Regions from separate parts of the Vreelandella piezotolerans genome, predicted to be linked through region 2. Evidence: predicted binding sites of a transcription regulator. Region 2 holds the regulator's gene; the other holds the start of a gene.
What was found. The regulator FliA, encoded in region 2, starts transcription of late flagellar genes. The targets are predictions, from matches to a motif close to CTAAAGTTNNNNNNNNNNCNGCCGATA.
Positions count from the first base shown of each region.

Region 1 (16,033 bases), 790 kb from region 2:
AACGGCAGCGCGTTTTCGATGGTGGTGAACGGTTGACCTGCCAAGGCGAGCGGCAAACCGCGCTCACTAATGACCTGGCTGGCACTCACTCGATCCATCACGAAGGCATCGACACGGCCCAGCGCGACATCCTGCTCCACATTGGATTCGTAGGTGCGGATATCGATCTCGTCGGCGTTCGGCTGCTCACGCAGCAGCTGCTCGTAGTTAGAACCCAAGTTCACTGCCACGCTTTTGCCGGACAAATCGTCGACGCCTTCGATGGTGTCGTTACCGGCACGTACGACCACTTGGGCACCGTCGTATACATAAGGCGCGGTAAAGGCATACTTGGCTTTGCGCTCATCGGTGATAGTGATTTGGTTGGCAATGGTATCGATGCGACCCGATTCCAACATGCCCGCCAAGCCCGAGAAGCTCGCGGTCACGAATTCGATCTCGTCGCCGGTGATCTCCCCTACTGCATTCATCACATCGACTTCGAAACCCTTCAGCTCATCTTGCTCGACATAGGTGAACGGGAAGTAGCCACCCGACATACCGACACGCAGCGTGTCGGCCTGGGCAGCCATGGATGCCCATCCCGCAACGCCCAAGGAGAGCGCCATCACAGTCTTTTTCAAACGGCTTACGTTCATCATACGGTTTTCCTCATCGGGCCTTAGGCCCCTCGTAGAGACAGGGGCACTGGCGTCGGGGTGCCCGTCACCAGCGCAATGCCGACAAGATACCAGCAAAAAAGAAATAATAAACCGCCTGCTTATGATTTTTTGGAACTAGCCATATCTCAAGTTGACTGCATCGACTCGCCGCCCAGGCCGACGACCTGCTCTAACTGCTCATAGGCATGCCGTAGCCACACCTTCATACGCTGGCGCTCGGCAATGTTCATCAGGCGGCGGTCGTTGGCCACCGCCCAGAAGCTACTATTATTGAAATCGATTTTTTGGGTGAGCTTGGCATGCAGCCTTGGAAGCTCAATGAGCGCCACCCCCTGGTCATGAGCTTGCGTATAGGTATCCGACAGCAGAAAGCGCTCGAAATGTTCGCCGCGGCCTTTGTTCTGCACCACCACGATGTCGACGGGTTGCGATGCGTAGCGCGTCAACACCTGAGACAGCAGCGTCACCGAATCGGCGCCATCGTCCATCACGTGCCACCACACGACTTGCATACCCAACTCATCGAGCAGGCCGAACACATCGGTTTCATCGATCCAGCGATTGATGGGCTGGGCCGATTGCGCAGCCAAGTCGATGATCAAATCGCGATCCGGGTGCTCCTCGACCGCCGAGAGCATGCCGTCCAGGCTGTCGTCGTCGCCTACCACCACCGGCGAGGCGTACTCCTGATAAAAGCGTGAAAACGTACCGTGGGAGGCGTCGCAATCAAAGCCCAAAAACGGCCGTTCGTGATCGATGTAGTACTGCGCCAACACCCGCGCCGTCATCGACTTCCCCACCCCGCCCTTCTCACCGCCAATAAAGTGAACCTTACCCATCCGTGTCTCTCCGCCGTCGGGCCCGATGCCCTGTTGGGAATTTAGCAGGAAAACAGATTGAGCTAGACTTCAAATAAGCACCATAAAAAGGTGGTACATGCTGCCTGATTTGCTCCATAACTCTTCATAATTAGACGCTCTGACTGAGGGATATTAAACACAGGAAGCACAAAAAAATAATAAAAAACAACATTTTAAATTTTTTTACTGAGCTAGTCAGCTTTGTAGCGATTACGTCCATATATTTTTTAGCTTGAGCATGCATGAGCGAAATTATAGAACCAAAAGCGCCACCCTGATCCATTAGCAAAAACTGCCGATAGGGCGTCAGGATACGACACCACACAGCGTCACGGAGAGGTAGAGGAATACGTCATGAGCACCCACCAGCTTATGCTGCAACATAGATTGCGTAGCAAAATTGCTAAAATTTGCATAATAGGGCTAGGTTACGTCGGTTTGCCACTGGCATTACGCTATGTCGAAGCTGGTTTTCGGGTAATAGGAGTGGATATTGATCAGTCAAAAATCGATCTCCTGAGTAGTCGAAAAAGCTACATTGAGCACATACCATCAGAAAAAATTGAAGCCGCTAGTCACTGCGGGTTTGAAGCCAGCTCCAACTTTAGCCGCGTCGCAGAAGCTGACGCCATCATCCTTTGCGTGCCTACCCCTCTCAATAAATACCGCGAACCAAATATTAATTTTGTCATAGACACAGTTAACGCTATCAAGCCCTACCTGCGCGAAAACCAAATTGTGTCATTGGAGAGCACCACCTATCCGGGCACTACTGAGGAAGAGCTGTTGCCACGCGTGCAGGAGAGTGGCCTGATCGTTGGAGAAAACATTTTCTTAGTTTACTCGCCAGAACGGGAAGATCCTGGCAACCCAGACTATGAGACTCGCACGATTCCTAAAGTGATTGGTGGACACACCCCAGCCTGTCTCGAAGTGGGTATTGCGCTTTACTCACCCGCGATTGATCAGGTCGTGCCAGTCAGCTCTACCAAAACAGCCGAAATGACCAAGCTGTTAGAGAATATCCACCGCGCTGTAAATATCGGCTTAGTCAACGAGATGAAAATGGTCGCCGATCGAATGGGCATTGATATATTTGAGGTTGTGGATGCCGCAGCAACTAAACCCTTTGGCTTCACACCCTATTACCCGGGCCCAGGCCTAGGTGGCCACTGTATTCCTATTGACCCCTTCTACCTTACCTGGAAAGCTCGAGAATATGGACTGAATACTCGTTTTATCGAGCTTTCTGGGGAGGTGAACCGCGCCATGCCAGAGTATGTAGTGAACAAACTGATAGATGGCCTGAATGAGAATGGCAAGGCGCTCAAAAACAGCCGCGTACTAGTATTAGGTATCGCCTACAAAAAGAATGTGGACGATATGCGCGAGTCCCCCTCAGTGACGATCATGGAGTTGATCGAAGCAAAAGGCGCAAAGGTGGACTACAGCGATCCTCATGTGCCCATTTTCCCAAAAATGCGCGAACACCATTTTGAGTTGGCAAGCGTGGAACTGAACGTTGAGAGTTTGGTGAGCTTCGATGCTGTGGTACTGGCTACAGACCATGACTGTTTCGATTTCGAACTGATCAAGCAGCATGCCCAATTGATAATTGACAGCCGCGGTACTTTCCGCGAGTCCCACTCACATATTATCAAGGCCTGAGGAAAAGAATGAAGAACTTTGCCCTAATCGGCGCTGCTGGCTACATAGCTCCTCGTCATATGAGAGCGATTAAGGAAACCGGTAACCATCTGGCAGTTGCCTATGACATCAACGACTCGGTGGGAATCATAGACTCCATATCTCCCCAAAGTGCATTTTTTACCGAGTTTGAGCGCTTCCAAGAGCATGCTTGGCAGCTCAAGCGTACCCCCCAGACTGCGCTGGACTACTTAACGGTATGCTCACCCAACTACCTGCACCATGCCCATATTGCCGCAGGCCTAAGGCTTGGCTGTAATGTGATATGCGAGAAGCCGCTAGTACCTACACCTGAACTACTTGATGAGCTGGCATTAATTGAGCAGGAGACTGGCAGGCGGGTCTTCAACATTCTGCAGCTACGACACCACTCAGCCATCCTGGACCTAAAACAGAAAGTTGAGAATAGCTCACGCTCAAACAAGTACGAGGTGGAGCTTACCTATATCACTTCCCGCGGCAAGTGGTATATGGAGAGCTGGAAAGGCGACCCACGCAAGTCCTTCGGTGTAGCCACCAACATCGGCGTCCACTTCTTTGATATGTTGTACTTCGTCTTTGGCAGCCTACAGAAGAACGTGCTGCACTACGCCAGCGACAACAAAGCCGCTGGTTACCTTGAATACGAGAGGGCTCGGGTACCGTGGTTTCTTTCTATCGACGCCAATGACTTACCGGAAAGCATCAAGGGTAAGCAACCCACCTACCGCTCCATTACCGTGAATGGGCAAGAGATCGAGTTCTCCAGCGGCTTTACCGACCTGCATACGATAAGTTACCAAGAGATTCTCGCTAACCGCGGCTACGGCATTGAGGATGTGCGCCACTGCATTGAGGCCGTGAACATTATCAACTCCGCCCAGCCTTCTCCAGGGGTCGATAAAGCTCACCCATTCCTGAGCAGGCTGGTATGAAATGGATAACTCAAGCTTGATGATTCATGATTCCGCCATTATCGATGAAGGAGCCCAGATAGGTAAAGGCTCCCGAGTATGGCACTTCGTGCATGTATGTAGCGGGGCTCAAATTGGCAAAGGCGTCTCACTGGGGCAAAACGTCTTCGTCGGCAATAAAGCCGTGATTGGCGATAATTGTAAAGTGCAGAACAATGTTTCCATTTATGACAATGTCACCCTGGAAGAAGGCGTATTTTGCGGCCCCAGCATGGTATTCACTAACGTCTACAATCCCCGCTCGCTCATTGAACGAAAAAATGAATACCGCAACACACTAGTGAAGAAGGGCGCTACCTTGGGAGCCAACAGCACTATCGTCTGTGGTGTTTCCATCGGCGAGTACGCCTTTATCGGCGCCGGAGCAGTCGTCAATAAAGACGTTTTAGCTTACGCCCTTATGGTAGGTGTCCCAGCCAGGCAAATCGGCTGGATGAGCCAATACGGCGAACAACTAGCTCTACCATTGCAAGGGCAAAGCGAAGCAGTATGTCAGCATACCGGTGACCGCTATGTACTAAATGGCAACCAGCTGAAGAGGATGAGCGCATGATTCATTTTATTGACCTCGCAGCCCAACAAGCGCGCATAAAGGATAAAATCGACGCAGGTATCCAGCGGGTTTTGACCCACGGTCAGTACATCCTTGGCCCCGAAGTGGCCGAGCTGGAAGAAAAACTCGCTGCCTATACTGGCACCAAGCATTGCATTACCTGCGCTAACGGCACAGACGCCTTACAGATCGCCCTTATGGCGATTGGGATCGGCTACGGAGATGAGGTGATTACTCCCGGTTTCACTTATATTGCCACCGCCGAAACGGTAGCGCTGCTGGGCGCCAAACCAGTTTATGTGGATATTGACCCTCGCTCTTACACCCTAAATCCATCAACGCTAGAAATAGCCATTACACCGCGAACCAAGGCCATTATTCCCGTTTCACTCTACGGTCAGTGCGCTAATTTTGACAACATTAATTCCATTGCGGAAAAATACGGTTTACCGGTAATTGAAGACGCTGCCCAGAGCTTTGGCGCTACCTATAAAGGCCGCCAATCTTGCAACCTAAGTACCATCGCCACTACTAGCTTCTTCCCGAGCAAACCGCTGGGTTGTTATGGTGATGGAGGTGCAATGTTTACCAACGATGATGAGCTAGCTAAAGTACTGCGCCAAATTGCCAGCCATGGTCAGGATCGCCGCTATCATCACATCCGTGTAGGTGTAAACAGTCGATTGGATACCCTGCAGGCTGCTATCTTACTGACCAAGCTAGATATTTTTAACGAAGAACTACTACTACGCCAGCAAGTAGCCGATCGCTACACTCAACTACTTAACGGCGCAGGCATAACCACCACACCTTATGTCGCCCCTCACAATACTTGCACCTGGGCACAGTACACCATTCGGGTCGAAAATCGTGTAGAGGTACAAGCCAAATTGAAAGAAAGTGGGATACCAACCGCTGTACATTACCCAACCACGTTAAACCAGCAACCTGCGGTCGCTGACAAAAATTCATATTTACCAATAGGGGACCAAGCAGCTACACAAGTAATTAGTTTACCTATGCACGCTTACCTCAGCAGCCATCAGCAAACTCAAGTAGCTGTAGAGCTAACATCGGCGATAGCATTTAGCCGATAAAGTCTAACTCTCCCTAAAGAAAAACCAACTTCTCAAAGAAAAGAAAGGCTAGACGTGAAACTACTTATATTATATAACGCAAAAATTGACCCATTCGGCACACACTTAGCATTCTCTAATAGCATTGCAGAGGCCGCAGCCGAGCGCAAATATGAGCCGCTCATTATGGATATTAGCTGCTTTCGTCACGAAGCATATGAAGCCCTAACCTCTGGTTATTTCGATGCGGTACATTTAGAGCAAAGCCACGGCGCTGAACTAATAAAAAAAGCACGCCAAGAAAAAAAAAGGACTCCTCCCTTTTACTCATTAGTTAGAGACATGCCCTTTTACCCATGGATAAAAGAAAACATTATTGAAACAAACGATAACTCTAAGTTTTTCTATGTCGAACCTACTGCTATTGACATTGCAAAAAAAATCAACAAACGACACGATGGTGAGTATCATCCTAGTCTATACACTTCATCTCTTGTCACAAAAGACAGATTAACAAAGCCATCTCAAAGGCCAATCAACAATCTATACGTAGGCAGCTATCAAAATAACGAAAAAAACCTCAATGAAATCAAAAAAAATAAAGCGCTCTCTCAAGCGTTAGAAATCGTTCTTGAAACCAAAATAACACCTGCTCATATTGCGCTCTCCGAAGCTTTCAAAAGAAACATAAATTTTGAAAAAGAAAGCAATATGGTGGATTTATGTTTTCTTATCAATCAAGTAGCAAGATCAATTCGCCGTGAACAGTTTTTACGTAGCATTGCTCCCAAAATCCCTCTCACACTTATGTGGAATGGAAAATTTCCAGAAGGCATTAAGTTTCATAAAGACACAAAAATATTAAAACCAAAGAATTATGCACAGACTGTTAAACTAATGCACTATAGCAGCAACATGTGGATGATTATCAACAACTTTGGTTCTGCGCTAAGTGAGCGACAGCTGACGGCTGCTGCTAGCGGGTGTATTCCCTTCACCACCATGAATAATCATCAAGAAAAGCATAAAGAATTACAATGCATTTTCCATAATATAGATCACGACATAGAAAACAGCATCGAGCTGTCAAAAGACTTAAGCACCCTTGACACTATACACACTATCATTACAGAAGGAAATGCATTAAAAGAGTTCACACCATCGCAGTATTTAAAAAAATTGGCATATCTTACTAAATAAGCAACTCTTATTATAAAAATCATACTAAAAAATTATAGACGCATTATAACCCCCCCCTTAAAGCTCTCCACAAAAAGCAAGGCAGTAGGGATTTTGAGCATCCTTACTGCCTTGAAACAAAAGATAACAACTTACTGACATTCAGTTAACATAAACACACTACAACACTTCAAATAAATAAGTAGGAGTTGCATTAAATCGCTTTATTGCCTTATAACCAAAGACTTTTAGATATTCACTCACAGCATTAAAATAACTTTGATCTCCAGCTTCAACATATAACAAAGGAGAACTAACACTCAACACCTCTTCACAACCTTTTAAAACATCTAACTCCATACCTTCAACATCTAACTTAATCATGCCAACATTTCCCGTTTCACTATTTCTTAAAAAATCATCTAACTTGACAACATCAATTTCACCATTTTCGCTCATTCCTATCTTTGTCATGCCAACATTATTAGGATCATGGAATATCACGCTTGCCTTTCCATTAGAATCTGCAACACCTAAATTAAATGCATCAACTTTTCCATCGACTCCATTAATTTCTATATTTTCCATTAGGATGTTAAAAGCATCAATATTGGGCTCGAAAGAAATTACATGACTCGCATTAAAGAACTTTGAGAAAAATATGGTATGGTTCCCTATATTTGCTCCGATATCTATTACAACAGCCCCATCCTTAAACCTGCTAAGCATATCTTCTAACATAGCAACTTCATAAAAAGAACCCGTTCTAGCAATTATTTTCTGTATATGATCGTTTTTATTAGGCAAATAAAACCCAATATTTTCGCCGCCATATAAAAAACGACAAATATCCTCACTAGCTCTTTTAATCTCTAAGTTATCTTCTTCCATAAGGCATTTTTCTAATTCTGAGATTTGTTTTGATAGAGCATAATTCCTCTTAATAAAACCATTATATTCACTAGACCTATAATCATCAGATAACACCTGACCAACAGCTTCTTCCACAGTGTTAAAAACTAATGACTGGGGATAAATATTTTTTGCACCTGGCCAATTATGTATCAATGGTTTGATCCCTTTTGCCATGGCCTCTGCTATGTTATATCCAAAAGACTCAGAAACACTTGTTGAGATTAGATAATCTTTATCCTCAAGCCAATCATCAATATTTTCGACATGTCCATAAAAGACTACGTTTTCTTTTATGCAAAGAGATTCTAGGATGTGGTTTATATAGCGATAAAGTATAGGATCACTGATTTTTCCTGCCACATGCACGGTGTACCTTTTGTCAATTTTTGCTAACTTCTCTATTACTTGCACAAGAAGCTGTGGATTCTTAACACTTTTAAATGACGCAACAAAAGCCAAAGAAAAGCCGGGCCCGCGCTCTCTATAAGTAAACCCTTCTAAATCCACGCCATTATGTATTACAACAGAAGATATGTTGACCCCTCTATTTTTCACATATTCCATTGTATGCTCAGAAACAAATATTAACCTATCTAAAAAACCACTTTCAATTTTATATGGCCATTGTGAAAAGGCTTCAAAGCCATGTAGTCGGCAAACCACCTTACATTTTTTCTGTATTGCTTTACTTGCCTCAACCACAACTTCATCACACCACTCAAACCACGTCACGTCCGACCAATCCATGAGTGATTGAAGCCTTTCCATATTAGGCAATCTATAACCCAAATGCCAATATTTTACATTAAAATTCTTGCTAAACACCTCAACAATAGGCTTAATGAATGTCTCTCCGCGCGAGCATACAATTAGCAAATTCTTATTTTCTTCTTTCTGCCTTTTTCCTTTTTGATGCTTAACAAAATAAAGTTCATCACCAGCCTTAAAATGGTGCTCTTCAGCCTGAACTCCATCGCCTGCCAATGTATCAATATCCGTTACACTTTCACCATCACTCTTTTCGTATAAATAAGCAAGAAGCCATTCCACCTTATCTTTTTGTTGGCTATCAATATCTTTAGCGACGAAAATAGCATCGTCTGATCTTAGCTCTAAGCCTTTATAAGTCAAATTTTCTAAGCGCAGAAAGTCAAGTCCATTCAGGCTCGCCCAGCGCTGTAGTTCTGCGAGGTTTGGTTGACGCTCATGGGTTGGCTGAAAGGCTAGCTTCACCTGCACAAGTAAGGTGTTAGCCAAATATCTATGGCCATTTTCCAAAATAGCTATAGCATCGTTCAAGCTATCTAATATCAGTAAATCAATACCTGGAAGCCCTTCAATAGCATTAAGCGGCACCGTACTGATAGGCAGCATTGACAGCACACGAAGAGGATCATCCTGCTCACCAGTTTGCTGCTCCTCTAAAGGTTGGAGTGTACCTGTTAACTCAGGGTCCAACGTTGCGTACAACGTAGCATCCTTACCATCTCCTAATGTAGCGTGAGGGTAGTGGTGCCACTCACCAAGTTGTTTTAGTTCATCAGCTTGCTTAGTTAATAAACTCCCAGGATCAAAGGTAATAACGGCAAAGTTGCCTGTCTGCATCCACTCAGTAAATCTTGGGTGTCGGGCAAACAGCGCGCCATTGTCAATCACGGTAATTGGGCTGTCCAAGTGCCACTCAAGCTCAGCCTCTTGCTGTTCTGGTTCAGATTCTACGGCCACTAACTCAATTAGCTGCTCGTCATCAGCAAACCACGCATCCCCCTCTTTATTAAAAGTGAGAGCTTCCGGTTGTTTACCTTCACAATGACGATACCAGATACCACGCATTGCCATAGTAAAGTGCTTGGCAAAACGAGGGCCATCACACAAGGGCGATTCTTTCAGGATGGTTGGTAATGCAGCACGTATGACGGCGAGGCTTGGTAAATCAGACGCTAGCTCTTTTGCACGCTTACGGAAGTCGTCCCAGTTATCCGTGACTAACTCGGGCATACCCGCATTGGCCAAATGAGTCGCACTATGTCGACCGGCGAATGTCGGCCCTACACACGTGACTACCGGCACTCCCATGGCGAGCGCTTCGCAGGTTGTCAGGCCACCTGAATATGGCCATGTATCGAGCGCAATGTCGATGCGCTGGTACGTCGTGAGGAACTGCTCATGTCTAGCAGGGCCTTCCAATATTAGCCGACCCTCTTCTATCCCTTGTTCGTTAAAGCTTTTGACGATCTTACGCTTGAAATTATCTCCCTCAAACTGAATACCTCTTAGCAATAGCCTACTACTTGGAACTTCATGAAGAAGCTGAGCCCACTCTTTAATAAGGGGGGGAGATAGCTTTGCCGGGTTATTCAAGCAACCAAAGGTAATAAATTGATTACCAAGCGCAGGCAAACTGCTTACCGATGGCATGTATTCCGGTAAGTGGTAGCAGACATAATCATCCGGCAAACGAATCAGTTTTTCAGTGTATAGATGGTCGCTGCCGTGGGGGGTTTCAAAATGGTCACTCAAGAAATAGTCAACGGCATCCAGCCCGGTCGTATTAATTTGCATGCCTACCCATTTTACAATGAGAGGCGCAGGCTTGCTTGAAATGGCTTGATACCTTGAACCATCCCCCCCACCATTCATGTCTAAAAGAATATCAATACCATCAGACTTAATAACGTCACTTAAATACTGGTTAGTGACATTTTCGACGACCCTCCATTGACTGGCTAGAGCGATCACTTTTTCAGTGATAGAGTCTTGAACTTGATTGGTACTGTAAAAAAATAGTTCAAACTCGTCGGAAGACAGATTTTCCAGCGCAGGTAGTACCATTTGGCCAACGGGGTGAACTCTAAAGCCACCTGAGAGCAGGCCTAGCCGTATTTTTTTATTAGGCCGTGCCGGCTTAAAAGCCCCATTCATATTTTTGAGCTGATATTTTTTTGCCCACTGCTGATGAATCTCTTTTAATTGCTCGGCAGTATTTTCCGGGTTATAGTGTTGCGCAATAATTAGATTCGAAAACACCTGGCTATTATCTTGTAGGCTCAGCTCTGCTTGAAAATATTGTTCAGCCTCCCTGTATTCTCCTTCTCGCATGGCCAAGCTGCCTAGATGATTATTAACACTCAATTTATTAGACGCCAACTTCTTAACTTCAAGCAATGTTTTCTTGGCCTCACCCGGCCGCCGTAGATTATCTAAAATACGGCTGCGCCAAAGCAATGTATCCACATTGCTACGATCCAATTGTATCGCCTTGTCGTTAGCTTGCAGTGCCAAGTCATTTTTACCTTGGACATGATAGGCCTGACTCAGCCATGAAAAAATGTCAGGGTTTTTGTCTTGCTGCTTCACTAAACTCAAAAGGGTAGGAATCGCGTCGGATGCTTGCCCGCCGAGGACTTGGTATTGTGCACGTTTCAGCTGATATTCACTCGGGACTTGATGCATAATCTTGTCGATTTGCTGCATACAACTGATGGCATCAGCGAACTGCTTCAAACGTGCGTAAGTATCAGCCTTAGCAACCCATCCTAAAGCGCTAGAGGGGAACTGCTGGGTCATTGCCCCCGCAATGTTCAATGCTTGTGTTAGCTGGCTGGCTTTATAAGCTTTATCAAAAGCTGTTGTCATACGGGCTAATGATTGGCTAGTAGGAGTTACTTGGCCATTTTTCTTGCTTTGATTTTTTTTTGCTTGCTTGCGAGCCATGACTACCTCGGTGGCGCTCTGGGCTAATGATGAGTTTTCATCATCATACCTGAAGTGCAGGCACAAAAAAGGCTGGCCAATGGCCAGCCTTCGCTGCTATTTCTTGCTTTAGAGTGGCTATTAGCCCAGCAGGGACAGAACAGACTGAGGCGTCTGGTTGGCCTGGGCCAGCATCGAGGTACCCGCCTGCTGTAGGATCTGCGCACGCGTTAGGTTGGATACCTCAACAGCGTAATCGGCATCTTGAATACGTGAACGAGCTTCTGACAAGTTAGTGACGTCAGTTGTCAGGTTCTCAAGCACTGATTCGAAGCGGTTAATAGTCGCACCAAGGGTTGCACGACTATCATCGATAGATTGCAGAGCCGTATCAACGGAGTCAATAGCAGTTTGTGCGGTCGAGAAACTGGATACATCCAGAGCACCAACACTCAACCCACTTGCGGTAGCATCGACCAAACCAATGCTCAGTTCGTCAACGCCAGCGGTAGTGTTGGCTCCAACTTGGATATTCAGCGTTGTAGCTGAATCATTCAGAAGGTTGGTGCCGTTGAAGCTGGTTGCATTCGCTACACGAGTAATCTCAGATACGCGCTCATCGATTTCAAGCTGAATAGAATCGCGGTCTTCTGCGGTGTTGGTATCGTTAGCAGCTTGAACCGCCAGCTCACGGATACGCTGCAGGTTGTCGCTGATTTGGTTAAGACCACCTTCCATGGTTTGTGCCAGAGAAATACCGTCATTGGTATTACGCTGAGCCTGCTGCATGCCGGTGATTTGGGCGGTCATGCGGTTAGCGATGGCTTGACCAGCAGCGTCGTCGGCAGCGCTGTTGATACGCAGGCCAGAAGACAGACGCTCTTGCGCTTTGGACAGCATGGCCTGGGAGTTAGACAGGTTGTTCTGACCGATCAGGGCAGTGATGTTCGTATTGATCACAGACATGGAAGTGCTCCTTGAAGATTAACTGGCCATCAGGCCTGCTTTGCGGCGGTCAACCGCCGTTATTTTAATTAACGGCAGGCCAGTCAGAATCTTTAAAAAATTAAGCGCTTTTTTTGTAAAACAATGTAACCAGCTTAGTTATTATTCTGCATGGCGTTCAGCATGCTGAACTGCTGTGCTAGGTAGGAGCCCATCGAGTTCATCTGTGCGATCATGCCATCCAATTGAGCGAACTGAGTACGATAGCGGGAGATGTTGCGCTCGATGCTCAGCTCCATTCTGGCCTTCCGTTCCTTGAGATTGTCGATTCGCTGCTCTGCGCTGTTCACAGAAGTTTGAATCAAACCATCGTCACCGGTAATCGACTTGAGCGTCGCGCTCAACCTGCCCGCAAACCCCTCTTCTGATGACTCACCTGCAAAAAAAGCGCTGAGAGCTTCAGGGCTGTTGGAGATTGCCTCGTCCAATTTCGTATCATCTATCTGAAGACGGCCACGCTCATCGATCGCGATGCCAAACTGCGCCAAACGAGTAAAGTCGCCAGTACCAACTGGATTGGTCACGTCACGGCTTAGCCGTGTTTCAACCGTGCGTACGGTGCGGTCACCTAGCAGCTCGCCAGATGTCTCTCCCTCACCATTGAACGCTGTCATACGGCCTACGGTGGACTTCATTTCGTTGTAGGTGCTGACAAACTCCTTAATGGCTTCTTTTAAAGAGTCTTCATCGCGCTCAATGACAAGACTAACGGGCATTTGTGAAGCCGCTGTCAGGTCGAGCGTTACGCCTTGGATAGCACCTTCCACCCGGTTGCCACTGCTTGTAATCGCAATGCCATTCACTTCCAGAGCGGCATCCTGGCCTGCACGTCGTGTACTGGTATCCATGGACAGACCATCTAGGCCTGAAAAACCAATAATCGAAGCTTCTTTACCGGTTTCTTTTGAGCTCAAGGCTAGCCGATAGCCTGTACCGTCATTCACGATAGAGGCCGTCACGCCAGCGTCTGCATCGGCATTAATTTGATCACGCACGCTAGCTAATGTGCTGCCCGCAGAAATATTGATCGTTTTGCTGCTCAAGGCCGGCGCATTTGGATCGAACGCGCCGTCGGTATAGGTGGCGCCAAAATCTAACGTTAGAGTGGTGTCGCTGGCAGCCAGGACTTGATCCATCGTGACGCTGTTAGACGCCACGCTGCCCGCCCGTGCCAGCTGTGTCACATTGATATCGTAACGTCCAGCGTTAGCCGACTCTCCTGCTGTCGCGCTGACCCCTTCGCCAGTCACCGTACTTTTTTGCTGCTTAAACGTAGAAGCATCGTTCAACGCAGTAATCGACTCTTGCAGACGATCCATTGCCGACTGCAGGCGACCGTACGCCGATATTTTGGTTTGTTGAGTATTCTGTTGCTGCGTGAGCGGCGTTAGCTTCTGCCGCTCAGACGCTTGAAGCTGAGTCAACAGGCCATTCAAATCCAAACCTGAACCAACGCCAAGAGAGGTAATCGTCGCCATGTGGCTCAGCTCCTTTTCGTTTAAAAGTTATAGACTGAGTAGATTATCGGCAGGGTGGAAAAAACTTTAGCTTTGCAAGGATCAAAGAGCTAAAAAAGGCCTAGAGGATACTCTAGGCCAACATGACTTCGTATTCGAGTTTAGTTTTGGCCTATCTGGCCTAGTGTCGCAAGCTGCTGAGTCAGGTAGGCGCTGGTCTGATTCATTTGACCTACCATGCTGTCCATCGCAGCGAACTGAGCCCGGTAGCGCTCAACCGTTTGGTCGATACGGCTTTCCGTTGTCGCGAAGCGATCGTTTAGCGACGAAACCCGACGCTCCGAGCTGCTCACAGCGTTTTCCAGTCGTCCGCTTGGCCCGACGAGCTGCTCGACCGTCGCTGAAATTTGTCCTGCCATGCCATTCTCACTGGAGGTGCCTGCAAAGAAGTCCATTAACTGATCGGGTTGATTAGCGATGATGCCATCAAGCTGCTCATCATCGATTGCTAACGTTCCATCCAACTGAAGAGAGATGCCAATATCGGAGAGCATATTGAAGCCATCCCCACCCAGGCTACGGCTTAGTGCTTGGCGCAAGGTAGTTTCGACTGCCCGTGTGGCGCTGTCACCATTCAGCTCGCCCGCACTATCGCTTTCCGGATTATAGGCAGTCAGGCTGCCAATGGTATTTTTCAGCGCGTTGTAATCATCGACAAACGCCGTTATCTGCTCACGAATTGCCTCACTGTCCTGAGAAACCGTCAAAGTGCTGCTGGCGTTGGCTTCTGATAGGGTCAGCGTCACGCCTTGAATAGCATCCTCAATGCGATTGGTGGCACTGACGATATCAATACCGTTGACATTGAACGCCGCATCCTGACCTGCTTGCACCACCTGCGTGTCGCTAGTGGCAACATTCGCGTCTAAAATTTGCGAAAAATTGGTACTTTGAATGCTGGCCGCAGCTCCTGTTTCCGTTGCATTCACAGAAAGACGATACCCTTCCCCATCATTAATGATCGAAGCACTCAAACGTCCATCGCTTTGTGCGTTGATAGCATCCCGCATGTCATTGAGCGTGCTTCCATCCTCGATCACAATGGGGTCTATGGCACCATCAGCGAGAGAAAAAGACAGCGTTTGTTGACCAGAGACGAGTGCCACATCCGGGGCGTCTAAACGCTCCGTGACTAAACTGCCTGCCGTGGCTAGCTGATCGACTTGGATATCGTACTGGCCTGGCTGGGCATCATTGCTACTCACAGCAGCAACGGCACCCCCTTCCACACTCGTACTTAGACTTTGAAAAGCGTCCTGCTCGTTCAATGCTTTAGCCGACGCCTGAAAAGCAGAGAGCGCGCTTTGCAACTGCCCATAAGCAGAAATTTGCGCCTGCTCTGTTTCGATCTGTTCCTGGATGGGTTCGAGTTTGGAACGTTCCGCCTGCTGCAGTTGCGTCAGTAAGCCATTGAGATCCAAGCCAGAACCAATACCTAACGATGTAATAGAAGCCATAATCAAGCCTTTATTGGTGCGTTTTTACTCGCTATTAGTCACTCCTAATCAAGAGGCAACGTATTTTCTAGCGCAGTCGACATTTCTTAACATCATTAACCGTTTTCTTTATCTTATATTTTTCGGCAGTGCACAGCACTACTTAACCAGTATGACGAACTTTTAAGTTTCTATATGTAAAAACAAGTAACATGAAGAATCTCACGCCAGTCATTGGATAACTTGTATCAACCATAGACCTTAAAGACTTCATTTTCTTGACAGTTAGCTATGGGTACCGCTCAGAAAGCGCTGAGAGCCTCACAAAATATAGACCTTGGTCTAATCCCCCTCCTGCATTATAATGCACTGCAGCACACCCATTTTGCTGCGAATGCAGGAGCCTCCCCCATGCCCGCCGAAGCGTTACCCTCTGCGTCGACTGCCTCCTTCCATATTCAGCGCAGCTTACGACAC
Region 1 is NZ_CP048602.1:3,299,602-3,315,634, forward strand. Features, by position in the region: gene GYM47_RS15120 (amino acid ABC transporter substrate-binding protein) at 1-638, opposite strand, end outside; gene GYM47_RS15125 (nucleotide-binding protein) at 788-1,501, opposite strand; gene GYM47_RS15130 (nucleotide sugar dehydrogenase) at 1,895-3,190, shown strand; gene GYM47_RS15135 (Gfo/Idh/MocA family oxidoreductase) at 3,199-4,143, shown strand; gene wbpD (UDP-2-acetamido-3-amino-2,3-dideoxy-D-glucuronate N-acetyltransferase) at 4,163-4,735, shown strand; gene GYM47_RS15145 (DegT/DnrJ/EryC1/StrS family aminotransferase) at 4,735-5,832, shown strand; gene GYM47_RS15150 (hypothetical protein) at 5,887-7,011, shown strand; gene GYM47_RS15155 (FkbM family methyltransferase) at 7,171-11,619, opposite strand; gene GYM47_RS15160 (flagellin N-terminal helical domain-containing protein) at 11,740-12,564, opposite strand; gene fliD (flagellar filament capping protein FliD) at 12,699-14,081, opposite strand; gene fliD (flagellar filament capping protein FliD) at 14,222-15,577, opposite strand; gene GYM47_RS15175 (hypothetical protein) at 15,968-16,033, shown strand, end outside.
Region 1: a site for FliA is predicted at 12,634-12,660, ahead of GYM47_RS15160 (flagellin N-terminal helical domain-containing protein). Genes of this name have one in related genera too.

Region 2 (16,033 bases):
AGCGACGCCTCGTACGCCCCAAGGGCGAGCGCTAGGGGAGGCCGTGGAGGACAATTTCCACACGGTGCTCGCGCTCGTCAAGCAGCAGCACGAAAGCTTCGCGTTCATGGATATCAATACCTTCAATCAGTTGCGGGGGGAGTTAGCCCAGCCGCTGGAAGCACTGGCAGCGAGTATTACGGCGTTCGTAGAGTACGGCTTCGAGCGTGTGGCGACGACCCGTGCCGACGCGGAGGCCCAGGGGGATACCTTCACGTTGATCAATGCGCTCGCCGTCGGGATGGCGCTGTTGGTTTCCTTAGCGATCTATATGGGTTTGCGCCGTACGGTCATTGCACCGCTGAACGATGCCGTTCAGCGGCTGGACCGTATCGCTCAGGCAGATTTGACTCAGCCGTTGCCTGAAGCAGGCAAGAACGAAATTGGGCGCCTTTTCGCGGCCATGGCGACCATGCAGCAGAATCTCAGCACGACCGTGACGAGGGTACGTGAGGGCAGCCGAGAGATTCACCACGGTACGCGAGAAATCGCCAGCGGTAACGCCGATCTGTCGTCTCGCACCGAGCAGCAGGCCGCCTCGATCGAGCAAACGGCCGCCAGCATGGAGCAGATGACGGCCACGGTGAAACAGAATGCCGACAATGCTCGTCAGGCCAGCACGCTCGCAGCGGACGCCTCGACCACGGCAGAGCAGGGGGGCGAAGTGGTGCAGCAAGTGGTCGATACCATGCAGGGCATCTCGTCCAGCTCACAAAAGGTGGCCGATATTACCAGTGTGATCGATTCGATTGCTTTTCAGACCAATATCTTAGCGCTCAATGCGTCGGTCGAGGCGGCGCGTGCCGGTGAGCAGGGGCGCGGCTTTGCCGTCGTGGCAGGCGAAGTGCGCAACCTCGCTAGCCGCAGTGCCGATGCGGCAAAAGAGATTAAAACGCTGATCGAGGCGTCTGTTAGTCAAATCAACCAGGGCTCTTCTCTGGTAGAAAAGGCAGGACAAACGATGACCGATGTCGTCACGGCGGTGCGTCGTGTGACCGATATCATGGATGAGATCTCCGCCGCCTCTCAGGAGCAGAGTGACGGGATCGAGCAGGTGAGTCAGGCCGTTGGGCAGATGGATCAAGTGACACAGCAAAACGCGGCGCTAGTGCAACAAGCGTCTGCCGCTGCGGCGTCGCTGGAAGAGCAGGCGAATCGCTTGGAAGAAGCGGTGGCCATCTTTCAGGTGCTGAGCGACTCGTCCGCGCGTAGCGCCCTGCCGGCACAGCATGCCGCTACCCAACGTGCACCGCACAAGCTGGCTCAGAACACATCGGCGGCTGCGGCTCCTGTTGCACCGCCGCGGCATCAAACGACGACCCAGGCCCACGATGAGTGGGAAGAGTTTTAACCCTGACTGAATTCACAGTCACCCAATACATGATGTTAGTGAGAGGATGACCCATGGCCGATAAGAACATGAGCTTCTTGGTAGTAGACGACTTTCCCACCATGCGCCGGATCGTCCGCAGCCTGTTGAAAGAGCTCGGGTTTACCAATGTAGATGAAGCCGAAGACGGCCAGGATGCGTTGAACAAGCTGCGCGCTGGCAACTTCGAATTCGTCGTGTCGGATTGGAACATGCCGAATCTCGATGGTTTGGAGATGCTCAAAGAGATCCGTCAGGATGATGCGTTGAAAGATCTGCCGGTTCTAATGGTGACGGCAGAGGCCAAAAAAGAGAACATCATTGCCGCCGCACAAGCGGGTGCCAATGGTTACGTCGTCAAGCCGTTCACAGCCGCCACCCTAGAAGAGAAGCTGAATAAAATCTTCGAGAAAATGGGTAAATGACGCGGCGGAGCCAAGGTGCTCGGTTAACGAGGAGACAACACAATGAGCCAGAATGAGCAGGGTGGTTCTGCCCAACTGTCCGAAGAAGCCGCTGAAGACCTGATCTTTCGTATTGGTAAGCTCACCCGCATGCTGCGCGACAACATGCGCGAGCTTGGCTTGGACAAGGAGATCGAGAAGGCCGCCGAAGCGATTCCCGATGCCCGTGACCGACTGCACTATGTGGCAACGATGACCGAGCAGGCGGCGGACAAGGCGCTCAACGCCATCGATCGGGCGCAGCCGCTGCAAGACCAGCTCTCTGAGCGTGCCGAAGCTTTGGATAAACGCTGGGGTGAGTGGTTCGAAGCGCCCAAGGAACTGGATGACGCCAAGGCGCTAGTCAAAGAAACGCGGACCTACCTGAGCGATGTGCCGCAGATCACCGCAGCGACCAATAAAGAGCTGCTGGACATCATGATGGCTCAGGATTTCCAGGATCTCACGGGCCAAGTCATCAAAAAGATGATGGACGTGATTCGTGAGATCGAGCACCAGCTGGTTCAGGTACTGATCGACAACGTGCCGGGCGCAGAAGCGCGCGAAACGATGCAGCGCAAGGCGGAAGATCAGTGGAAAAACGAGAACGCGCGTCGCAATGAAGACCTTCTCAATGGGCCGCAGGTGAAAGCGAACGCCCCTGATATCGTCACCGGACAGGATCAGGTAGACGACTTATTGGACGAATTAGGCTTTTAATGCCGGGTTATTAGCATATTGTAAGCCTCTGCCTCTGGCAAAATAAAAACCCAGCTCAGCCGTCCTCAAGGGCGGCTGAGCTTATGGTGTGCCTTATTTTGGTCGACCGACCACTCGTCAGCCGGATGACAGCATGGCAGATAACGACAGCGATCAGGAAAAAACCGAAGAGGCCACGCCTCGACGCTTGGACAAAGCGCGGGAAGAGGGCCAGGTGCCTCGGTCCCGAGAGCTGACGACCTTCCTGATGCTGCTCGGGGGCGTGATAGGTCTATGGAGCATGGGGCAGATGCTCTATGACCAGCTTGGCATGGTGATGGAGCAGGCGTTCTTGTTCGAACGTCGCCAAGCCATGGAAACGACCTCGATGCTGGTCAACGCGCTGGACTTGGGGCAGCGAACGCTCATCGCGATGCTACCGCTCTTTCTGCTGCTCACGGTCATTGCGCTGGTAGCGCCCGCACTGTTGGGCGGCTGGCTCATTTCCTCCAAATCTCTCCAGCCCAAGTTCTCGAAGCTGAACCCGATCAAAGGGATCAAACGACTTTTTTCCACCCAAGCACTGGCCGAATTGGCAAAGGCTATCGCCAAGTCGGTACTGGTGGGAAGTGTGGCGTTCAGCTTTTTATATTTTAATATGGGGCGGTTTTTGGGACTGATGGATCAGCCCATTCAGCAGGCGCTGGTGAGCGCACTGAACATGGCCGCTCTGGCGGCTGGTCTCATCGTGTTGTCGCTGATCGTAGTGATTTTGATCGATGTGCCGTTCCAGCTATGGAACAACGCCAAGCAACTGCGTATGACCAAAGAAGAGGTCAAACAGGAGCACAAAGACTCCGAAGGCGACCCCCATGTCAAAGGGCGTATTCGCCAGCAGCAGCAAGCCATGGCGCGAGGTCGCATGATGAGTAAAGTCCCCGACGCCGATGTCATCATCACCAACCCAACGCATTACGCGGTGGCACTGGTATACCAGGAGGGGCGTATGGGGGCCCCTCGGCTGGTGGCCAAAGGCGCGGACGCCGTGGCCGCACGTATCCGTGAAATAGGTGAAGAGTCTGGCGTTCCGAGATTGGAAGCAGCGCCATTGGCGCGTGCCCTGTATCATCATGTCGACTTAGAGGCCGAAGTGCCTGCCGAACTGTATACCGCCGTGGCCGAGGTCATGGCCTGGGCCTATCGCCTGAAGCACGTTGCACAGCAAGGAGGCGAGGTGCCCCCCACTCCCGATAATTTACCGGTTCCCCCGGAAATGGACAGTCCCGGCCGTCGTGCCGGTGGCAATGAGGCGCAAACATGAAAGGCTTAAGCCAGTTGATCAATCAGCGACCCTGGATGAACGACGTGAGCATGAAGCTGCTTGCGGGCCCGCTGCTGATTTTAATGATTCTGGGCATGATGATTCTGCCCCTCCCGCCGTTCGCGCTGGATCTGCTGTTCACGTTCAACATTGCGTTGTCCATCATGGTGTTGCTGGTCAGCATGTTTGCCGAAAAGCCGCTGGACTTCGCCGCTTTTCCGGCCGTCCTGCTGTTCACGACGCTGCTTCGCCTCTCGCTCAACGTGGCCTCCACCCGCGTGGTATTGATGGAAGGCCACGAAGGCGGTGATGCGGCGGGCAAGGTCATTGAGGCGTTCGGCACCTTCCTCGTCGGCGGTAATTTTGCAGTGGGGCTAGTCGTCTTCCTCATCTTGGTCATCATCAACTTCATGGTCATCACCAAAGGTGCGGGGCGTATCGCCGAAGTGGGCGCTCGCTTCGTGCTCGACGCCATGCCTGGCAAGCAGATGGCCATCGACGCCGACTTGAATGCTGGGTTAATTGGCGAAGATGAAGCGAAAAAGCGTCGCGCCGAGGTAGCCCAGGAAGCCGACTTCTACGGCTCCATGGACGGTGCCAGTAAATTCGTTCGTGGTGACGCGGTGGCGGGTCTGGTCATTATGGTGGTCAACATTATTGGTGGCCTGCTGATTGGCATGATGCAGCACGATCTGGGCTTTGCCGATGCCGCGCGTACCTATACGCTGCTGACGATTGGCGATGGCTTGGTGGCTCAGATCCCGGCCCTGGTCATCTCGACGGCTGCAGGCGTCACCGTGTCTCGGGTAAATACCGAGCAGGACGTTGGTCAGCAGATGATCAGCCAGCTGTTCGTCAATCCTCAGGTCATGATTCTAGCGGCGATGGTCATGGGGTTGCTCGGCCTGGTGCCCGGCATGCCCAATTTCGTATTCTTGGTCTTCACCGCGCTGCTGGGCGGCTTGGCGTGGTATCTGATGCGTCGCAAAGAGCAGACCTTGGTCAAAGAGGAGATCGCCACGGCGCCACCGCCTCTTCAAGAGACGCCAGAAGCCAGTTGGGAAGACGTACAGCTGGTGGACACGCTGGGTCTGGAAGTGGGCCACCGTTTGATCCCGCTGGTAGATTCGCGGCAAAAAGGGGAGTTGCTGGGGCGCATTAAAAGCGTCCGAAAGAAATTCGCCCAGGAGGTGGGCTTTTTGCCCCCGGTGGTACACATTCGCGATAACTTAGAACTGCCGCCCAATACCTACGTGCTTTCCATGAAAGGCGCCGAAATCGGCCGTGCCGACGCGCAGCCCGGCAAATGGCTGGCCATCGACCCCGGCCAAGTGTCCGGTGAGCTACAAGGCACGCCAACGCAAGACCCAGCCTTTGGACTGCCTGCGGTATGGATCGATGGCAACCAGCGTGAGCACGCTCAGGTCTACGGCTATACGGTCGTGGATGCCAGCACGGTGATCGCCACCCATCTGAACCATCTGCTGCACCGTCACTCTCCCGAGATGCTGGGGCGGCAAGAAGTGCAAAAGCTGCTGGACAAACTGGGCGAAGACCAAAAATCGCTGGTCGAAGAGGTGGTGCCCAAAGCGATCTCTCTGACCGTGTTGCAGCGAATTTTGCAGAACCTGCTGGATGAAGACGTCTCGATTCGCGATATGCGCACGGTGTTGGACACCTTGGCCGAGTATGCGGGACAACAGAAAGACCCCAATGAGCTGACCGCTCTGGTGCGTATCGCGCTGGGTCGCGCGATTACACAACAGTGGTTTGCTGGCCAGGAGACCCTGCACGTCATGGGACTGGACGCGCAGCTCGAACAAGTATTGATGCAGGCCATGAACGGTAACGGGGCCATGGAGCCGGGGCTGGCGGATACGTTGATGCATCAGGCACAGCAGGCGCTCGAGAAGCACGAAGGCAGTGGTGAAGCGCCCGTGCTGGTCGTTCAACACTCGTTGCGCGCGGTGCTATCGCGCTTCCTACGCCGCCGGATGCGCCACTTGGTGGTGATGTCCCAGGCAGAAATTCCCGACGACCGCACCCTGCGCGTGACCACCCTGGTCGGTGGCCGCTAAATTGGTAACAGGTGAACCATGAGCGTGAGACGTTTTGTCGGAGCCAATAGTCGCGATGTCATGCGCCAAGTGCGCGAAATACTGGGTGACGATGCCTTGATCGTTGCTAATCGCCGCACCGAAGGCGGCGTTGAAATTCTGGCCATGGCCGACGACGCGGTCGACCAGTTCGATCCGTCACCCGCAGAGCCTTCAGAAGTATCGCGAGACGCCCCGGCGCCCGCTGCGGCTTTCTCACTGCCGACACAGCCAGATCCGCTGGAGGCAATGAGCGAGCGCCTGCTCCGAGAAATGCAGGACATGCGCGAGCTGCTCTCTCGCCGTCAGCCGATGGTGGAGTCGCCGCGCGGCACTCAAACGACGTATGAATATCTGCTAGCCATGCTGGTGCGGGTGGGCTTTAGCGCCGAACTCAGCCATGAGGTGCTCGAAGCGCTGCCCGAGGAGTTATTGACCCAGGAAGGCGGCCATGACGCTGCCAGCGCTTGGCTGCGCGAACAGCTCATAGCGCGGCTGAAGGTGCTGGCGCACGAAGATCGCTTTTTCGATCAAACCGGCATCGTGGCGCTGGTAGGGCCTACTGGGGTCGGTAAAACCACGACCACGGCCAAACTGGCGGCGCGTTTCGTCATGCGCCATGGCACTCGTCCGGTGGCGCTCGTGACCACTGATAGCTTCCGCATCGGTGCCCACGAGCAGCTACGCATCTACGCCCGACTGTTGGATACGCCGATGTACGCGCTCGACGCAGAACAGCCTATCGACGAGCTGGTCGGCCGACTGCAAGGCAAGCAATGGGTCATCATCGATACCGTTGGGATGAGCCAACGAGATCAGCGCGTGATCGAGCAGATTGCGCACTTGCAGGGCGGACAGTCGACAGTACGACTGGTGCTATTGCTCAATGCGGCCAGCCAGCCAGAGACCCTGGAAGAGGTGGTGTTGCGCTACCGTCAGGCAGCGCGGGCCGCAGGGGCCGAGCTCGACGACTGCATCATCACCAAGCAGGACGAGGCCGGGCGACTGGCGCCCGTTCTGGATATCGTAATGCGCCACGGCATGCGCGTACTGTTTGGATCACACGGCCAGCAGGTGCCGGAAGACATGGCCGTGGCCACGCCCTCTGGCCTGATCGACCAAGCGCTCTCGGCCAGTTCGAGTACTTCGATGGATCAATGCGGCCCGGCCAGCGCGCCGAGCCTGCCGCGCTGGTCGCGAGATGTGCTAGGCCAGGGGCGCCGGCTGACGTCGGTACTGACTCGGCTGCGCCAACGGGTCGCCGATTTTCACCGTTTGGAGGCCGCCTGGGACATCGCTGCGCTGCCCAGCGTGGTGCAGGATCAGCGTTTAGACACGCTGCTGGCTGGCGCGGAAGCGACCCACGATGCCATGGGCGTCGTGTGGTCGCCCAGGCGCAACGAGCGCAACTGTGACTGGTCGATGCCGGACGTGGCGCTCGACGATCAAGGGGCATGGTTGGCACTGACGCGTTTGCAGCATCGCCAACCTGCTGGGTGGCAACCACGATTGGCGGGCTGCGCGGCAGACATCGCCGTTCATCTGCTGCCTACCCTGCCGGAGTCCGACGCGCTGGCATGGCTTAACGACCAGCGCTTGACCTGGGTCAGCGCCGTCAACGCCAGTCAGCGTGTACACTGCCAGGGCGAGCGTCCTACCCTGCGCACGCTGTTTCAAGAGAGTACGCTCACCCATCGTGTTGCCATTCGTTTTCGTGGTCAACGCATGCAGCTATCGACAGCCTACGTGGAGGCCCACGATGCCACCGGCAACGCGGTGCTGGCTTGGGTGGGCGACGTGTGCGATCCAGAAAGCAGCAAGCGTGTCGTGCGCCGCTACTGGCTAACTCCCGCGCGTCTAGGCAGCGACGTTGTATCGCTGCTGTTCATTCAGTTACAGAGTGATGGGCTATCCGCGTTGACCAAGCGTGCCTGGCAGCAGCTAAAAGAGGCGGATGGCGGCGAGGTGAGCAGCGAGCTACGCCTGCTCATGGCCAGCGGCGCCGCCGCTGTAGCCAGTCACTTGGATCTGGCCGATGACGACGCGGTGCAAGCGTTGCGAGCCGACCTGTTGCGCCTGCTGGGCAGTCAGCGTAAACGCCGCGATACGGCGCTACTCGACGCCTTGGTGCACGTGTTGATGGCACGCGATGCCATTCGCCAGCTCGGTAGCGTCAGTCGCGAGGACCTGATATGAGCGGCCAGGATCAAGCGGCGGGCCTGCGCAAATGGGCCGATCTACAGCGTCAGCAGCGAGCCGCACAGGACGAACCACAAGATACCCATGCGTCCGCCGCTCCTGCCTCGCCGGTCAGTACTGAAGAGGCGGCGGTGCATACCCAAGACGCTCTGGCGCCCACTGTCGCTGCCGCCACTGAACCGGCGACGGTGACGCCACCGCGCCCTCAAAAGCCGCTGGTGGTGATAGGGCTACCGCATACTGGCGCCGCACAAGTCGATAAAGTGCGTGGACGTTTGGGGCAGTGGTCGGCGTTGGGGCGTCAGTGGGCGGGCGACCCGCAGGATTGGCAGATTCAGGTCGTCATGGCCGATACGCCGTCGCTGGCCATGCTGGCGAAGGAGCATGCACGATGGGCGCTATGGGTCACTAGCGATGCCGATGGCTTTGCCAGCATGTACCGTGTGCTTCGAAAAGTGCGAGAGCATGGCGGTCCGCGACGCCTGCTGGCACTCCATGAACCGCACCTGCCGCGTCAGGGGCTGCTGGAGAACTTGCGTGACGCCGCCGCTTACTATTTGGATATCGAGCTTTTGTTGCTTGCACGTTGAGACAGATGATCGGCTTGCTGTCGTTAGCGACCTACGCCGAATAGAGGGCCCGCGTATGAGGCTATTTGCCCGACAGACGTTGATAAAAGCCGTAAAGTTGTTAACAGTGAAAAGGGTGAGCCCCCGCGCAGCGATGCTGGCAACCATCATGTGGGTCGTTAGCGCCGAGGCGGCAACGGGTAGCTGGAGCCGAGACGTGCCTGGCGTGTTGGTCGCCATGAGCGACCGCACCAGTCAGAGCCAGGCCATTTCGCCACCAGCAGGCATCCCGCTGGGAGGAGCGACGCTAACGCGCGTGCAGTGGCGGTTCGACACCCCACCGAGTCACCCCGTCAACGCTTGGTTGTGTCACCCTGAGCGCTGCGTGGCACTGTCGGGCATGCGCGGCAGTACCACTGCGCTGGAAGGCATGTTGGCAAATGCGCCGCTGCACTTTCGGTTTGCACTGTCGCCGGGCCAGCGGCCAGTGAGGGTGCAGGGGCTACAGGTGATAGTGAATTATCGGTAAAGGCCGTTCAGCCGCGAGGCACGAGGATGTATACAGCACAAGGCAGGATCAAACAAAGTGAGCTGTTGACCCAATACATGCCACTGGTGCGACGTCAGGCCTTAACGCTGCAGGTAAGATTGCCCGCAAGTATTGAGCTAGATGATCTGATCCAGGCAGGCATGGTGGGGCTATTAGAGGCGCTGGGACGCTTCGATGCTGCCCAGGGTGCCACGTTCGCGACGTTCGCCAGCCAGCGGATTCGCGGTGCCATGATGGACGAGCTGCGCACTCGCGACTGGCTGCCGCGCAGCGTACGTCGTTCGGCGCGGGCAGTGGACGATGCGGTACGCCGCTTGGAGCAGCAATTGGGCCGCCCCCCTGAAGAGGGTGAAATTGCCCGCGAGCTGGAGATGCCCCTGAGCGAGTACCAGCAGCTGTTGAATGACACCAACAGTGGTCAACTGCTGCCGTTCGAAGAGCTGGTCGCCGATGGCGGTGAGCCGGCGGGTGACGATGCCCAGCATCGGCCGTTTGACCAATTGCTTGATGAGCAGCAGCGACACACCTTGATCGAGGCCATCGAGGCATTACCCGAGCGTGAAAAGCTGCTGATGGCGCTCTATTACCAAGAAGAGATGAACCTTAAAGAGGTCGGCGCGGTGCTGGGCGTCACCGAATCGCGGGTCTCCCAGCTACACAGTCAGGCGGTGAGCCGTCTGCGCGCGCGTTTACGCGATCACGATGAATCCTAATACCCACTCACCCTACTCGGCGAGGAGCCGTTGATGAACCCATCTACGTTGATCGGTATCTTTGCCAGCATGTTGCTGCTGGTAAGCGTGCTGTTCTTTACTGCAGAGTCGCCCGAAAGTTTTATCAATGTGCCGGGACTGGCCATCGTCATCACCGGTACGCTGGCGGCGACCTTCATCAGCTATCCGTTGAAAGAAGTGCTGCGAGTGGTGCGTTTGGTGGGCTTGGTGTTCCGCCGTGAGAATACCTATGTGCGGGACGACATCAACGAGCTGGTGTCCATGTCGCGGCTCTGGTTCAAAGGTGACGTGCGGGCCGTCGAACGGGAGCTCGAGCACACCCGCAACCCGTTTCTACGAACCGGTATTCAACTTGTGATCGCCAATACCAAAGAGGATGAGATTTTCGACATGCTGCGCTGGCGTATCGCCCGCTTGAAAGCCCGCGAACACGCCGAAGCGCAAATTTTTCGCACCATGGCGACCTACGCGCCCGCTTTCGGCATGATCGGCACGTTAGTGGGGCTGGTCAACATGCTCGAAGTCATGGATGCCGGAGACCTTCAGGTCATCGGCCCCCGCATGGCGGTAGCACTGCTGACCACCTTCTACGGTATCTTGCTGGCCAACCTCGTGTTCAAGCCCATCGCCGTCAAGCTGGAGCGGCGCACCGAGGAGCGGTTGATTACCATGAACATGGTGCTCGAAGGGATTTCATTGATCACCAAGCGCCGCTTGCCATCGTTCATTGAAGAGACGCTCAACTCCTTCGTAGCGAACTACCATGATGAGATCCGGGACGCCAACGTCAAACCCCGCCCCGACGTTGGCTCCGCATTGAAAGGGTAGCGCCATGCTTGACCGCGACTCACGGCATGCCCTGGAGCTGCCCGCTGCAGTGGGTGAGAGTGACGAGAGCTGGCTAACCAGCTACTTGGACGTACTCACACTGCTCATCACGCTGTTCGTTCTGCTGCTAGCCTTGGCGCCGCCGAGCGGCGGCGAAGGGCAGAGCCGCGAGGCCCTGAGCGTCGCCAGCGCCGTGACCTCACTGCCGCTCGCTAGCTTGGCCACGGGTATTCAGCCACGCCATGAAGGGTTGCAACCTCATATGGCGGGACTCGACATTCCTGGTGTAAGCGTCTCGCAAGGTCAAGAGGGCGTGACGCTGCGCATCGACGACAGCCTTTTGTTTCCCAGCGGCAACGATGTGCTAACGCCCCAAGGGCAAGATGTGTTAGAACGACTCTCTTCCGTGCTGGCGACTTTCGATGGGCAAATCTCCGTTGAAGGTCATACCGATAACGTGCCTATCTCGACGCCGAGGTTTCCATCGAACTGGGAGCTCTCAGTAGGCCGTGCCATTGCGGTCGTGCGCCAATTAGAGCGGCAAGGCATTGCCATTTCACGTATGCGGGCGGTCGGTTATGCCGACACCCAACCCATGGAAAGTAACGCTACCTCGGAAGGGCGAGCAGCCAACCGGCGCGTTGAACTGCTGCTAAGGCAGCAGGTCGAGGGGTAAAGCACTATCTCGAGGCTATCTGCGTGTCGAAGCATCACTCGCTACTACAATCGTTTGGCGCCGTCATGGTGCTCGACGGTGAGAGTCGGCGCATTCAGGCGGTCAGTCGCAACCTAAACAAACTGCTGGGATTGGCAGACACCGAGCTCCGTGCGATTTCCCCCGCCACCGTGCTGGGCAAGCGGTTGAGCCAACGATTGCGCCAAGAGCTGCATGGACGCCAGCGGTTAGCGAGCCCGCTAGCCTTCCGTCGGCTACATGACACCACGCGCCTGCAGGTTCACGCTTATCGCACGCATCGCCACGTGGTGGTCGAAATCGAGCCCCTCAGCCCGCTGGGCAAACGACGCCTGCTGGGGACCGTCAACGAGCGCTTGATGCGTCTAGCCGAAGCGACCCATCAAGAAGAACTGCTGGATTATTTAGTGACCGCCGTGCAACAGCTCACCGGTCATGATCGCGTCTCGGTCTGTCATTTCGACAGCGATTGGCACGGGCTGATCGTCGCCGAAGCGCAAGGCGGGCACCTGCCTGCGCTGCTGGGCCAACGCTTTCCTGCCAGTGACTTTCCGATCACGCTGCGCCGCACCTACGAGCGCCATCCGATCCGTTTGATTCATGACGCCAGCGCCCATGCAGAACCGCCGCTGCCGTGTACGCCAGAGGGCGAGAGCGTCGATTTGCGCCACTGCTTTTTACGTGCCCCCGCGCCGGAGCGTCAGCGCTACTTGCAACGGTTGGGCGTACGCGGTGCGATGAGCCTGGCCATGCAGGGTGACACCGGGCTGTGGGGCTTGCTGTTCTGCCACTCGGCAGCGCCTCATCCGGTGTCGCCGCCAGTCCGCGATGCCGTTCGCACCCTCGTCCAGATGGCGACCCAGCGGCTTTTGCTACTCAGGGCTCGACAAGAGGCCCGCTATCTTCAGCGCGTACAAGATAGTTTGGTGCTCTCGACGAATGCCCGTGTCGAGCCGCAAAGCCCCGTCGAGTTGTTGTCAGCCCAAGCGGAGACATGGTGCTCGCTGTTTCGCGCCCACGGTGTTGCACTGTGGCTGAAAGGCAGCGTTTACGCGGACGGTCATACGCCCGACGCCGCAGTCGTCGCTCAGTTCGTCAAACGGCTCGACAAAGCGCATCGACACAGCGGGCCTTGGTGTACCCGTGGCGTGGCCAGCGAGCCCTTGACCGAATCCCTGAACATGCCAGACCAATGTGGCATTCTGGCCGTGCCGCTGCCCATGAGCGTGGCTCAGCGCGGCTGGCTGATCTTCTTTCGCCCCGAGCAGGTAGAAACGCTTTACTGGGCGATGCAACCGACCTCGGCACCGCTACCCCCGGTGATGGTGGCGCCGTCGGCGGCCTGGTGCGAAGAGGTAGTGGGCAAAAGCGAGGCGTGGCAGCGCGTCGAGCGCCTGGCGGTGATGGACCTGGGAGAAGACCTGACGCTGGCGATCTCCGCTTACGAGATCAGCACGCTGAACATGCATTTAGAGCGTGAGCGTAAGGCGCTTGCCGCTGCTAATCAGCGCTTGGAGCAGCTCGCCCACTTCGATCCGCTCACCCAGGTGTGGAACCGCTACCGTATCGAACAGGCCATCGATGCCGAACTGGTCGCGGCCAAACGGTACGGCGCTGCCTTTGCGCTGCTGCTATTCGATGTGGATCACTTCAAGCAGATCAACGATACCCACGGACACAGCGTGGGCGACGACGTGCTGGTGTCGCTGGCGCGCCTGGTGGAAACCTCGCTACGTGGCTGTGACCACCTGGGCCGCTGGGGCGGCGAAGAGTTCGTGGTGCTCGCCACGCACTCGGACATGGACGCCGCGGTCGGCTTGGCTGAGCGGCTGCGTAGCCTGGTGGCGACACTGCACGTCAGCGGTCTGGATCAGCCCATCACGGTGAGCATCGGTGTCGCCATTTGGCAGCCCGGCGATAGCTGTAAAACGTTGATGGCCCGGGCCGACGCTGCCATGTATCGAGCCAAGCGTAGCGGCCGTAACCGCGTAGAACTCGCCGAAGAGCGCGTGACTTAAGGCGTGCGGGCCGTCTCGGCGGCCGCACTGCACAACGCTTGCATGCGCGAGATGGCCGCATCTGCACCCGCCAGGCTAAAGGTCATGTACCAAGGCTCCCGCTCGTTCTGATCGAAGCCAAGAAAGAGCTGTTCCCCCGACTGCATTTCCTCGATCAGCGTCTCCATATCTTGCAAATAGAAATGGGCATAAAAGCCGTCATCGCCGCGCTCGGTAATGAACTCCGCCATGGTGTCGATGATCGGCTGGTCGTCGATGCGTAGCCGCGTCGGCACGAGGTTCACCGCACGGCTTTCGCCTTGCTGTTGCGCCAGCGTCACTCGCATCTCGAGCCAAGGCAGGTCGCAGACACCCTGGGTCGTGTTCACGCTGAGCGTAGCGTCTGAGTAGCTGTGGGTCTCCACGGCGCGGAAGTGGCGTTCGTCGCCAAGGCTAAGGGCCATCGACTGCCAGTGCCCGTGGGGTTCGGTAGAACTCACGTTGAACGTGGCCGCCAGCGCCGGGTTCGCCAGCAGGAGCGTGGACAACGCGTAGGAAGAGAGTGCGCGAGTGGGGCTCATAGATCGTATCGTCATCGAAAACCCTAAGCCTATAGCGTGTTGAGAATAATCAAAAGGGTAAGGTGCTGTTTTTTCTATATCTAGTGGGTTTGTCTCAAAAAAGCAGCCGATATAGTAGAAAGTCGGGGCTATACTCTCTGGCGATGCCTTGTATCATCGGGCCGTTTTAGCCGCTATTGATCCCTCGTGAAGGAGTTTCGTGACATGAACACCGCAACCAAGGCGATGAAGACATCCAGTGAGGTCCCTCTGCAGGCCCCCTCAAGAGAGATCTGGGATGCCAAATATCGGTTGAAAGATCGCCATGGCCAGCCGGTAGATCAGGATGTCTCGGCGACGTTCGAACGCGTGGCGCGCGCGCTAGCGGCCGTCGAGGGCGAGCACGCTGACGAGTGGCTGCCCAAGTTCCGTTGGGCGTTGGAGAACGGCGCGATTCCCGCCGGCCGTATTCTCTCCAATGCCGGTGCCGACGCCTACAAACCCGCCGTCAGTCTGATCAATTGCACCGTCTCGCGTACCATCCATGACTCCATGCGCGATATTCTCGATTCCGTGGTCGATGCTGGGATGACCTTGAAATCGGGCGCGGGCATTGGCTACGACTTTTCGACGCTGCGACACAAAGGCGCTTTCGTGTTTGGCGCAGGCGCGGGCACCAATGGCCCGCTGGCCTTCATGGATATCTATGACAAGATGTGTTTCACCGTGGCATCCGCCGGGGGACGTCGCGGTGCCCAGATGGGGACCTTCGATGTCGGTCACCCCGACGTGCGGGACTTCATCCAGGCCAAGCGTGAAGCCGGGCGGCTGCGCCAGTTTAACCTTAGCCTGCTGATCACCGACGAGTTCATGGAAGCAGTGAAGCACAACGCCGACTGGCCGCTGGCTTTTCCGCTGCACCCAGGTGAAAAAGAGGACGTTAGTGCTGACGACATCATTTACCGCGACTGGCCGGTGATCGAAGAGGGCTACACGGTGGATGATCAGGGGCGCGTGGCCTGCCGCATTGTCGAAGTGATCAAGGCCCGCGAGCTGTGGGACACGATCATGGCCTCCACCTACGACTACGCCGAGCCAGGCTTCATCTTGATCGATCAGGTCAACCGTATGAACAACAACTGGTTCTGTGAAGATATTCGCGCGACCAACCCCTGTGGTGAACAACCGCTCCCACCAGAAGGGGCCTGTCTACTGGGATCGGTCAACTTGACCAAGTTCGTGATCGAACCGTTTAGCGCCGAGCCGCGCTTCGACTGGGAGCGCTATCGTAACGTCGTGGCGATCTTTACCCGAATGCTCGATAACGTAGTGGAAATCGCCGGACTGCCGCTTCCCCAACAGCAGCGCGAAATCGAAGCCAAGCGCCGCCACGGCATGGGCTTTTTAGGGCTCGGTTCGACACTGACCATGTTGAAGATACCCTACGGTTCTCAGGCATCGCTGACGTTCACTGAGGAAGTGAGTCGTCACCTCGCGTTGGAAGGGTGGAAGCAAGCGCTGGAACTCTCTAAAGAGAAGGGCATGGCGCCGGTGCTCGAAGAGGAGCACACCATCACGCCAAAAATGATGCGCGAGCGCCCACAGCTGGCCAGCGACGGTTACGAGGTCGGTGACAAAGTGCCGGGCCGCATTCTGCATGCCCGCTATAGCCAATACATGGCCAAAGTGGCCGAGCTGGAGCCGGACTTGGTGGCGCAGCTCGCCGAGCACGGCGCGCGGTTCACTCATCACAGCTCGATTGCCCCGACGGGCACCATTTCGCTCTCCATGGGCAACAACGCCTCGAATGGTATCGAGCCGTCGTTCTCACATCGCTATTTCCGCAACATCATTCAGTCCGGCAAAAAGACCAAGGAGCAGGTGGAAGTGGTCTCCTTCGAGCTGGCCGCCTATCGCCACTTCATCGCTGCCGAT
Region 2 is NZ_CP048602.1:138,849-154,881, forward strand. Features, by position in the region: gene GYM47_RS00625 (methyl-accepting chemotaxis protein) at 1-1,390, shown strand, start outside; gene cheY (chemotaxis response regulator CheY) at 1,444-1,833, shown strand; gene cheZ (protein phosphatase CheZ) at 1,876-2,571, shown strand; gene flhB (flagellar biosynthesis protein FlhB) at 2,705-3,871, shown strand; gene flhA (flagellar biosynthesis protein FlhA) at 3,868-5,949, shown strand; gene flhF (flagellar biosynthesis GTPase FlhF) at 5,968-8,163, shown strand; gene GYM47_RS00655 (hypothetical protein) at 8,160-8,756, shown strand; gene GYM47_RS00660 (flagellar protein FlhE) at 8,872-9,264, shown strand; gene GYM47_RS00665 (RNA polymerase sigma factor FliA) at 9,291-9,998, shown strand; gene GYM47_RS00670 (motility protein A) at 10,032-10,847, shown strand; gene GYM47_RS00675 (OmpA/MotB family protein) at 10,852-11,523, shown strand; gene GYM47_RS00680 (sensor domain-containing diguanylate cyclase) at 11,547-13,559, shown strand; gene GYM47_RS00685 (hypothetical protein) at 13,556-14,119, opposite strand; gene GYM47_RS00690 (adenosylcobalamin-dependent ribonucleoside-diphosphate reductase) at 14,324-16,033, shown strand, end outside.